Regions from separate parts of the Chryseobacterium turcicum genome, predicted to be linked through region 1. Evidence: riboswitches for the same ligand, from Rfam matches in the RefSeq annotation. Region 1 holds a riboswitch; the other holds the start of a gene.
What was found. Region 1 has a riboswitch for thiamine pyrophosphate ahead of thiS (sulfur carrier protein ThiS). Riboswitches for the same ligand answer to the same signal wherever they lie in the genome.
Positions count from the first base shown of each region.

Region 2: another riboswitch for thiamine pyrophosphate. It lies ahead of pnuC (nicotinamide riboside transporter PnuC); the one in region 1 lies ahead of thiS (sulfur carrier protein ThiS).

Region 1 is NZ_JAJNAY010000001.1:452,780-457,168, reverse strand. Features, by position in the region: gene LO744_RS02245 (thiamine phosphate synthase) at 340-927, opposite strand; gene thiC (phosphomethylpyrimidine synthase ThiC) at 924-2,735, opposite strand; gene thiS (sulfur carrier protein ThiS) at 2,747-2,953, opposite strand; TPP riboswitch at 3,011-3,111, opposite strand; gene LO744_RS02230 (RluA family pseudouridine synthase) at 3,539-4,216, opposite strand; gene LO744_RS02225 (hypothetical protein) at 4,224-4,389, opposite strand, start outside.
Region 2 is NZ_JAJNAY010000001.1:1,936,218-1,940,606, forward strand. Features, by position in the region: gene LO744_RS08755 (TIGR01777 family oxidoreductase) at 1-255, opposite strand, end outside; gene LO744_RS08760 (DUF2116 family Zn-ribbon domain-containing protein) at 467-808, opposite strand; gene LO744_RS08765 (HPP family protein) at 811-1,407, opposite strand; gene LO744_RS08770 (hypothetical protein) at 1,425-1,658, shown strand; TPP riboswitch at 1,776-1,880, shown strand; gene pnuC (nicotinamide riboside transporter PnuC) at 1,908-2,504, shown strand; gene LO744_RS08780 (acyl-CoA dehydrogenase family protein) at 2,955-3,998, shown strand.

The sequences.
Region 1 (4,389 bases):
CTTCATGTTTTAGTTTAAGGAGCAAAGATGAATCAATGAATTGATTTGATAAAGCTCATGCATATTTCAAGCTTAATCGACTTGTTCGATAATCTTTGCTCCTTAAAATCAAGATTAGTTTAAATAAAAACTTTGCGTGAAAAAGCATTATAGCTAATAGTTGAAAATCAATAAAGTATTGTCGAGTTCACGTTAAATTAACATCCCAAAAATTTTGAGAAAGTTTTGTTCTCAAGCGTATTACCTTTGTCAAAGTTGTTATTATAAAAATTCTTGAATTCGTTGCTTTTTTCAATCATTTCTTTTGATACTTTTACGGCAAAAAACATTTTAAATTCTTTATAAATTATTGAAGTTTTCTTTACATTTTCTGAAAACATGTAGTGGCTCATCATTTTCCCATATTGCCCCTAACAAAGCCACTCCATCTATTTCGTATTCAAAAATTTCGTTCATATTTTTTTCATTAATTCCTCCCAAAGCAATTAATTTTACATTTTGATTTTTCCGGTTTTTAAGATCATTTAAAACAGTTGAATTTTCGCCATATCCTTTTTTAGAAATACTCGGAAAAACCGGACTTATAAAAGCATATTCCCATTCTTCATTCAATTCATTAAAAGCTTCAATATCATGAACGGAAGTTGAAATTATTTTATCTGTAAAAGATTTATACAAATTATTTAGTCTGTCAATTTCTCTAAAATGAAATCTCGAAATATTAAAAATTTCTGCCAAATCATAATGACTGTGTAAAACCAACTGAGAATGAAACTTCGAATCTATTTTCTGAATAAAATTCGTCATTTCATCTTCATTAATAAATGGTTTTCTCAAGTGAAGCAAATCCAAACCTTCCTGAAACAGTTTATTGATAATCTCTGTTTCATTTTCAACTAATTCTTCAGGAGTAATTACAATAATCATATATAAATTTCTTTACCTTTTTCGATGAATTCCTGAGATTTGCCAAACATTCCTTTTTCTGCAGATTCACGGATTTCCTGTGTAATTTTCATTGAACAGAATTTTGGTCCACACATCGAACAGAAATGCGCAACTTTTGCTCCATCTGCAGGAAGCGTTTCATCATGATAAGATCTTGCGGTATCCGGATCCAATGAAAGATTAAACTGATCTTCCCATCGGAATTCAAATCTTGCCTTACTCAAAGCGTTGTCTCTGTATTGTGAGCCGGGATGGCCTTTCGCCAAATCTGCTGCATGAGCCGCTAATTTATAAGTAATCACTCCAACTTTTACATCATCTTTATTGGGAAGCCCTAAATGTTCTTTCGGAGTCACATAACACAACATCGCACAACCGAACCAGCCAATCATCGCCGCTCCAATTCCGGAAGTAATGTGGTCGTAACCTGGTGCAATATCGGTCGTTAAAGGACCTAAAGTATAAAACGGCGCTTCATCACACACTTCCAATTGCTTATCCATGTTTTCTTTAATCATATGCATCGGAACGTGACCAGGACCTTCTACCATTACCTGAACATTATGTTTCCAGGCAATTTTTGTCAATTCACCTAAAGTTTCCAATTCTGCAAACTGAGCTTCATCATTCGCATCAGCAATAGAACCCGGACGAAGACCGTCGCCTAAAGAAAAAGCAACGTCATATTTTTTCATAATTTCGCAGATTTCTTCAAAATGAGTGTACAAAAAGTTTTCTTTATGATGAAAAAGACACCATTTTGCCATAATAGAACCACCTCTCGAGACAATTCCCGTCACACGTTTTGCGGTTAGATGAATATACCTCAACAAAACTCCGGCGTGAATCGTGAAATATGAAACCCCTTGTTCTGCCTGTTCAATCAAAGTATCTTTAAAAATCTCCCAAGTTAAATCTTCGGCAACTCCTTTCACTTTTTCCAAAGCCTGATAAATGGGGACTGTACCAATCGGAACCGGGCTGTTTCTGATGATCCATTCACGGGTTTCATGAATGTTTTTTCCGGTTGACAAATCCATAATCGTGTCGGCTCCCCATCTGCAAGCCCAAACAGCTTTCTCAACTTCTTCTTCGATGCTCGATGAAACCGCACTATTTCCGATATTGGCATTGATTTTAACTAAAAAATTTCGTCCGATAATCATCGGTTCGCTTTCGGGGTGATTGATATTATTGGGAATAATTGCTCTTCCCGCCGCAATTTCGTCTCTTACAAATTCGGGAGTGATTTTAGTTTTAGGCGTTTTAGCTCCGAAACTATTTCCCTGATGTTGAAAAGCCATGTCTTTTGAAACAGTATCTAATTGCTCGATTCTTTGGTTTTCTCTAATGGCAATATATTCCATTTCGGCGGTGATAATCCCCTGTTTGGCATAATACAATTGCGTAACCTCTTTCCCTTCTTTAGAAACTTTCGGTTGGTGATTATACGAAAAACGCAGTTCATTTAATTTTGAATTGGCAAGACGAGCTTTTCCGTATTCTGAAGTAATTCCATCTAAAACATCTACATCATTTCTATCCAAAATCCACTGTTCTCTGATTCTTGGAAGTCCTTTTTCAATATCGATTTCAGAATTTTCGTCGGTGTAAAGTCCTGATGTATCGTAGACTGTAACTGGTGGATTGTGTTCTAAAGTTCCGTTCGTAAGTTTTGTCGGACTTAAATGTATTTCGCGCATCGCTACATTAATTGGGTGAATTTTCCCTTCAACATAGACTTTTTTTGAGTTCGGAAACGGCGAACGTGTGATTTTATGAGCCATAAAAATATTTTTTAACCGCCTTGTGTAGCAGTGATAATTAAAATTGAATCTTTGTTGTTGAGAATAGTTTCCGCCCAGAATGACTGCGGAATTATGCGATTGTTGAGCGCTACGGCAATACCTTTTTTCTTTTCAGGTAATTCCATAGCGATAAGTGCTTCCAGCGTTTTGGGAAGTACATCAAAATTTCTTAGTGTGTGATTGATTGTGAGCTCCATTCCTAAATTTTTAAATACACTTTAGGAATGCCCATCATTGTACAATAGAATGTACAGCAAAGTCATCTCACTTTTTCCTACGCTAGTATGATCTAGAAATCAGGTTCAAAGGGTAAAGTCTCAGCCTGTTTTGTCAACAGACACCCCTAAAGTTCGGAGCGAAGGTAATTATTTTTTTGAAATGTGCAAAATTTTTTGAAAAAGATGGAAGTTGGATGATGGAGGCTGGAAGTTTTAAATATTTGAAAATATTGTTTTTTTTATCTCGTTGATTTTAGAGATTACGCAGATGTCTTTTTATTTTATATTGGAAAGATTCGAGTTGAAATCCTTATAAAATGACAAATTTTGTACTTGATTTTCAGATATTTAAACAAATCACTTCCAATCTAGCCCCGATTGCAACGGCATCCTTTTGGGTTGCGGCGGAGCGAAGCGGAGGCGTAACCCAAAAGATAGAGTGAAAAGCGGGAAAAAGCTCTTAAAAAGTGGAAAAGTAAAACTGAACTTTACATTTGTAAGAAAATAAAAATGGAAATCAGATTGTCTCTAATTTCCATTTTATAACTTATTTTTATTTAATATTTATTCTTCGCAAGCTCTCCAAATCGCATCATTCTGCGGAACCGGAGCTACAATCGTTACCGGTTCTTTTGTAACCGGATGAATAAACTGAAGTTTTCTTGCATGAAGATTGATACCTCCATCAGGATTTGAACGGGGTGCACCGTATTTTAAGTCACCTTTAATCGGAATTCCAGTTTTTGATAACTGTGCTCTGATTTGATGATGTCTTCCGGTTTCCAAATCAATTTCCAAAAGAAGATAATTATCTAAAGTTTTGATAACATTGTAGGTAAGAATTGCCTCTTTTGCACCTTCAGTCACTTTTGTAAAGACAATCGCTTTATTATTTTTTTCGTTCTTCTGCAAATAATGAACTAATTTTTGAGTTTGAGGAATCATTTCTTTCGCTACAACTGCCCAATACGTCTTCTCAATTTCTCGGTTTTTAACCATCTGAGTCAATCTCGAAAGTGCTTTTGAGGTTTTAGCATAAATTACTAAACCAGAAGTTGGTCGGTCGATACGATGTACCAAGCCTAAAAACACATTTCCGGGTTTATTATCTCTTTTTTTTATAAAGTTTTTAATTAAATCCAGCAAAGGTTCATCACCTGTTTTGTCGCCCTGCACAAGCTGACCGACTTTTTTGTTGATGACTAAGAGATGGTTGTCTTCAAAAACAATCTGTTCTTCCATATTCAAATTAACGGTTCTGTGACCTGCTTATAAAAGAAATCACCACTCCTCCTAAAAGGCCGATTGTTTTTATTACGTTAAGGCTTGAATCAATGGGTAAAAATGCTCCGATAACACACAAACCAGCTGCTGCATACATAGGATAAACAAATTTAGGATTGGTCAATGTCAAC
Region 2 (4,389 bases), 1.5 Mb from region 1:
ACTTGAAATCAGTTCTTTTTTTCGGTCTTGTGTCCAACGTTTTTCAGAAATATTGGCTCCTGCAAGATGAATAATATGGCTTACGTTTTCGAATGCTTGCTCATCTATCGTATTATTTTCAAGATTCCATTCAAACTCATTTTCGGCTTTCTTTTTTCTGGTTAAGAAGCGTACTGTATAGTCTTTTTCAATTTTTTTTGAAAGCTCCCTTGCAATTGCTCCGCTTGCACCGGTAATTAATACAATTTCTTTCATCTATTTTTTAGATTATTTTTTTTAATACCTGCTATTTTTTAACCGCAAAAGCAACAAAAGATTTTATGACGGAATAAGTTATTCAAAAGCTAACAAAAAATAACGTAAACTTTTATATTTTGGAAACTTTTGAATTTCTATTTTTCAATCATTTCTTTTGATTCTTTTGCGGTTAAAATTATATTTTTAATTTTTTTATCACGTATCAAAACTAATTTTTTACGATTAAAACGTAATCTTCTTCCAGTATTTTATAACCTTGGTCGTACACAAACATGTATTCCGAACCGTTTTTATATACTTTTATGTTGGTGAAATAATTAAAATCAAAACCTAAGCCATCCAATTTTGACTTTGTAATTTTGGTTTTTCCTTCGATATTGATTTCACTCAGAATGCGATAATTTTTACGGAGTTTATTATTTACATTCCGCATCAGATTGCTCGAATCTTTATTCTGATTATTGTTGTAAGCATTTCTGCAAGAGTCGTTACAGAATTTTTTGTCGGACCTTCCGATAATTTTTTCTCCGCATTCAATACATTCCATGATAATTAATTTTTCAAATGATGTTTGTGTTTTTTCTTTAGCAATTTTATAAATCTGCTGTGAGTAGGGTAGCTTCTGTTTTTAGTCATATTGTTAAAAACCAAAGCGACTAAAAGTAAGATAAGACAACCCGACAGAACAGGTGAAAGTACGTACCAATATCCTAATTCAGGAATTTTTCCTGTGGAACTGACTGCAATTAAAGCTGTTGCGCCTCCCGGTGGATGAAGAGTTTTTGTGTATTGCATGGCAACAATAGAAAAAGCAACGGCAAGAGGTGCAGAGATCCAGATAATATCGGGAACAATTTTAAAAACAGTAACTCCGATTAATGCAGAAATAACATGACCTCCAACAAAATTTCTCGGCTGAGCGAGCGGACTTTGAATGGCTCCATAAATCAAAACACAAGAGGCTCCGAATGAACCGATTAAGAAAATATTTTCCTGTTTAAATAAATATTGGGACTGCAGGAAAGCAATCACTCCAATTCCAACAAATGCTCCTAAAAAAGACCAAAAATGTTCTTTATAATCAATAAGAGTTTCTTTATAAATAACATATTTTGAAACTCTGAGCGTTCTTTTGAAAGTTTTTTTCACGATAAATTTATTTGAAGGTGAAAGATACAACATATCCGTTTGTAAGCGGTTGTGATTTAACTGCAAAAGAAACTATAGAATTATTTGGCTTTAAAGAATGCGTGAATTTTAAACGCAATGTTCGCAAGATTAATTTATATAAAATGAAAACATTTTCCGTTCGCAAGGACACTTCGTTCAGCAAAGGTAAATTGCGTTTTTCGCTGAGTGGAACGCCTTTGCGGACGGAAAAATATCCTCAAACAATTTAAAAAAAATCTTTGCGCTCATTGCGTTAAATAAATAATTATGTTTAAATCAATATATAAAATCTCTTTTACAGTTTGAAAACAAAAGATTTTTATTTTCCAAAAAAAAGTCTCACATTTGCGGCATTAATGGGGTGCTGCATATTGCGGCTGAGATGATACCCGGGAAGTTTTTCCACACCTGATTCGGATAATGCCGACGTAGGGATTTTTATAATTTATCATCTCATCATTTAATTTATATAAGTTAATTTGATGCAGGACTTTTTACAACATACCACCTGGCAAGAATGGTTGGGTGTCTTCTTCTCAGTATTTCAGGTTTTATTAGCCCGAAAAAACAATTCAAACAATTATCTTTTTGGGATTGCCGGAATTTCACTTTCGCTTTATGTAATGTTTTATGCAAAGCTTTATGCAGAATTTACTTTAAATCTTTACTATTTGGTAATGAGTATCTACGGATTACTTTATTGGAAGTTTGGAAAAAGAAAATCTGAAACCGTTATTTCCGAAACGACGAATCAGGAAAAATTAATCACTGCAGGAATTGTGGTTGGAACTTTCAGTCTTTTCTGGGTTTTTCTTACCCATTTTACCGATTCTGATGTTCCGATTTTGGATTCCTTAGTGAGTGCTTTTGCTTGGGCAGGAATGTGGTTGATGGCTCGAAGAAAAATTGAAAACTGGATTTTACTGAATATGAGCAACATTATTGCAATTCCGTTGTTGATTCATAAAGGTCTTTATTTGTACGCAGCTTTGACGGTTTTCTTATTTATCGTTGCTATTTCAGGGTATTTGGAATGGCGGAAAAATATTAAATCTAAATTGGTTTCTGTAACTTAATCAGGTTGATGTTTAATTTTTTAACGCAAAGTTTTAATTTTATTAGCGTGGTTTTTTAAGGAGCAAAGATGGTGACAAGTCGCTTGATGAAGCTTGAAAACGGGGAGCTTAAAATTAATTTTATGAATGTCCGTAATTAATAACAACTTAATTTTTAAAAGTTTGTTTATCATTTCGCAGAATCTAAACTGATTTGTTTTCAGTGTGTTGAGATTCCTCTGGAATGACAAAACGACTGCTGATTTTAGCGTTATGCTTAAAGGCTGACATTCACTTAATTTAAATTCTGTATGATTGGCTTCTGATTTTTTTCAATCAGTTTTTTTAATTCTCGCAGATTGTACAGATTTAGCAGATTAAAAACAGCAGAAATTAATCTGCTAAATCAGCAAAATCTGCGAGATGAATTATTTTCATTTAAATTTAAACAAACTCTAAGAGTTTTAAAATATGTTTACACCTCAAGAATTAAGAGAAAAAATGCATGGAGCCTCTGAAGTTCCACATGAGATTATTAATCAAATTCATCAGAAAAGATTGCTTCAGATTTGGGTTCCTAAACTATATGGCGGATTGGGGTTGCGTTTAAATCAAGGGTTGAAAATTCTTTTTGATTGGTCAAAAATAGATGGGAGTTTAGGCTGGATGTTCACTTTATGTGCGGGAGCCAATTTTTTCTCCAGAAACTTAAAACCTAAACTCGCAAAAGAGCTTTTTGCGGATGCTAAAACCTGTTTCGGAGGAAGCGGAATGATTGGTGGAACTGCAGAAAAACAAACCGACGGAACTTTTTTGATTAACGGACTTTGGCATTTTGCAACTGGTGCCCCGCATTTAAGTCATTTTACGCTGAATGCAAAACTGACGGAAAACGGAAATTCTTTATTGGATGAATCGGGTTCTGAATTGATTAGGTCATTTGTTATTTCTAAAAATCAAGCTGAAATAATTCCGAACTGGAAATCGATGGGAATGAGAGCAACCGGAACGTATTCTTTCAAGGTTGAAAATGTGAAGGTTTCTAAAGACTACAGTTTTATTTATGATGAGTTTTTTACGGATGATGTTTTAGATAAAATTCCATTTAGAATTTTTGCAGATTTAACGCTGTTGGTTAATTATCTTGGGATGGCTTCTCATTTTGCCGAAGAAGCGATTGTCATTCGTCCCCATCTTGATTTGAATTTATTTAATAGTAGAATAGCGAAAGCGATGGAAAAAGTAATTGAGTTTGCTGATGAAATCGAATTTTTATTAACTCATTCTCAACTTATTATTTCTGAAAAACAATTTGAAATTCATGAGTATTCTTCAGATGTAGTTGAAAGTTTATCGCATCAGATTCTGGAGATGTATTTTCATTTGGGACTTAAAGCAACTCATACAGATTCTGCGATTTACCAAGTTTTTTGTGATTATTTTACTGCGACCCAGCATTCTAATTTTAGAAAAGAATTGAAGGAAGACTATCATCATACCATCAAAAGAATATAAATTTACATCGCTAAAATTATAGCTTCCGGATACGAGAATATTATTTGCAGGTGTACCAATGTAGAATTCAGACCGAAAAATGTAACTCTACATCTTTAGTACATCGCAAAAACTTAAAATCTCTTTTTAACCGCAAAAGCATCAAAAGAAATGATTGAAAAAAGAGAAGTTCAAAAGTTTACAAAATGTTTTTTAAGCTTTATCACTTGTTTTGTTAGCTTTTGGATGACTTATCCATTATAAAATCTTTTGTCACTTTTGCGGTTAAAAAAAATGTCATGTACTAAAATTGTTGTAATATAATTGATTTCGCCCCTTCAGTGCTTCTATATACGATATCGTGTTTTTTATCATTGGGTTTCACGCAATGCTTTAGTAAAACGTCCTTTCA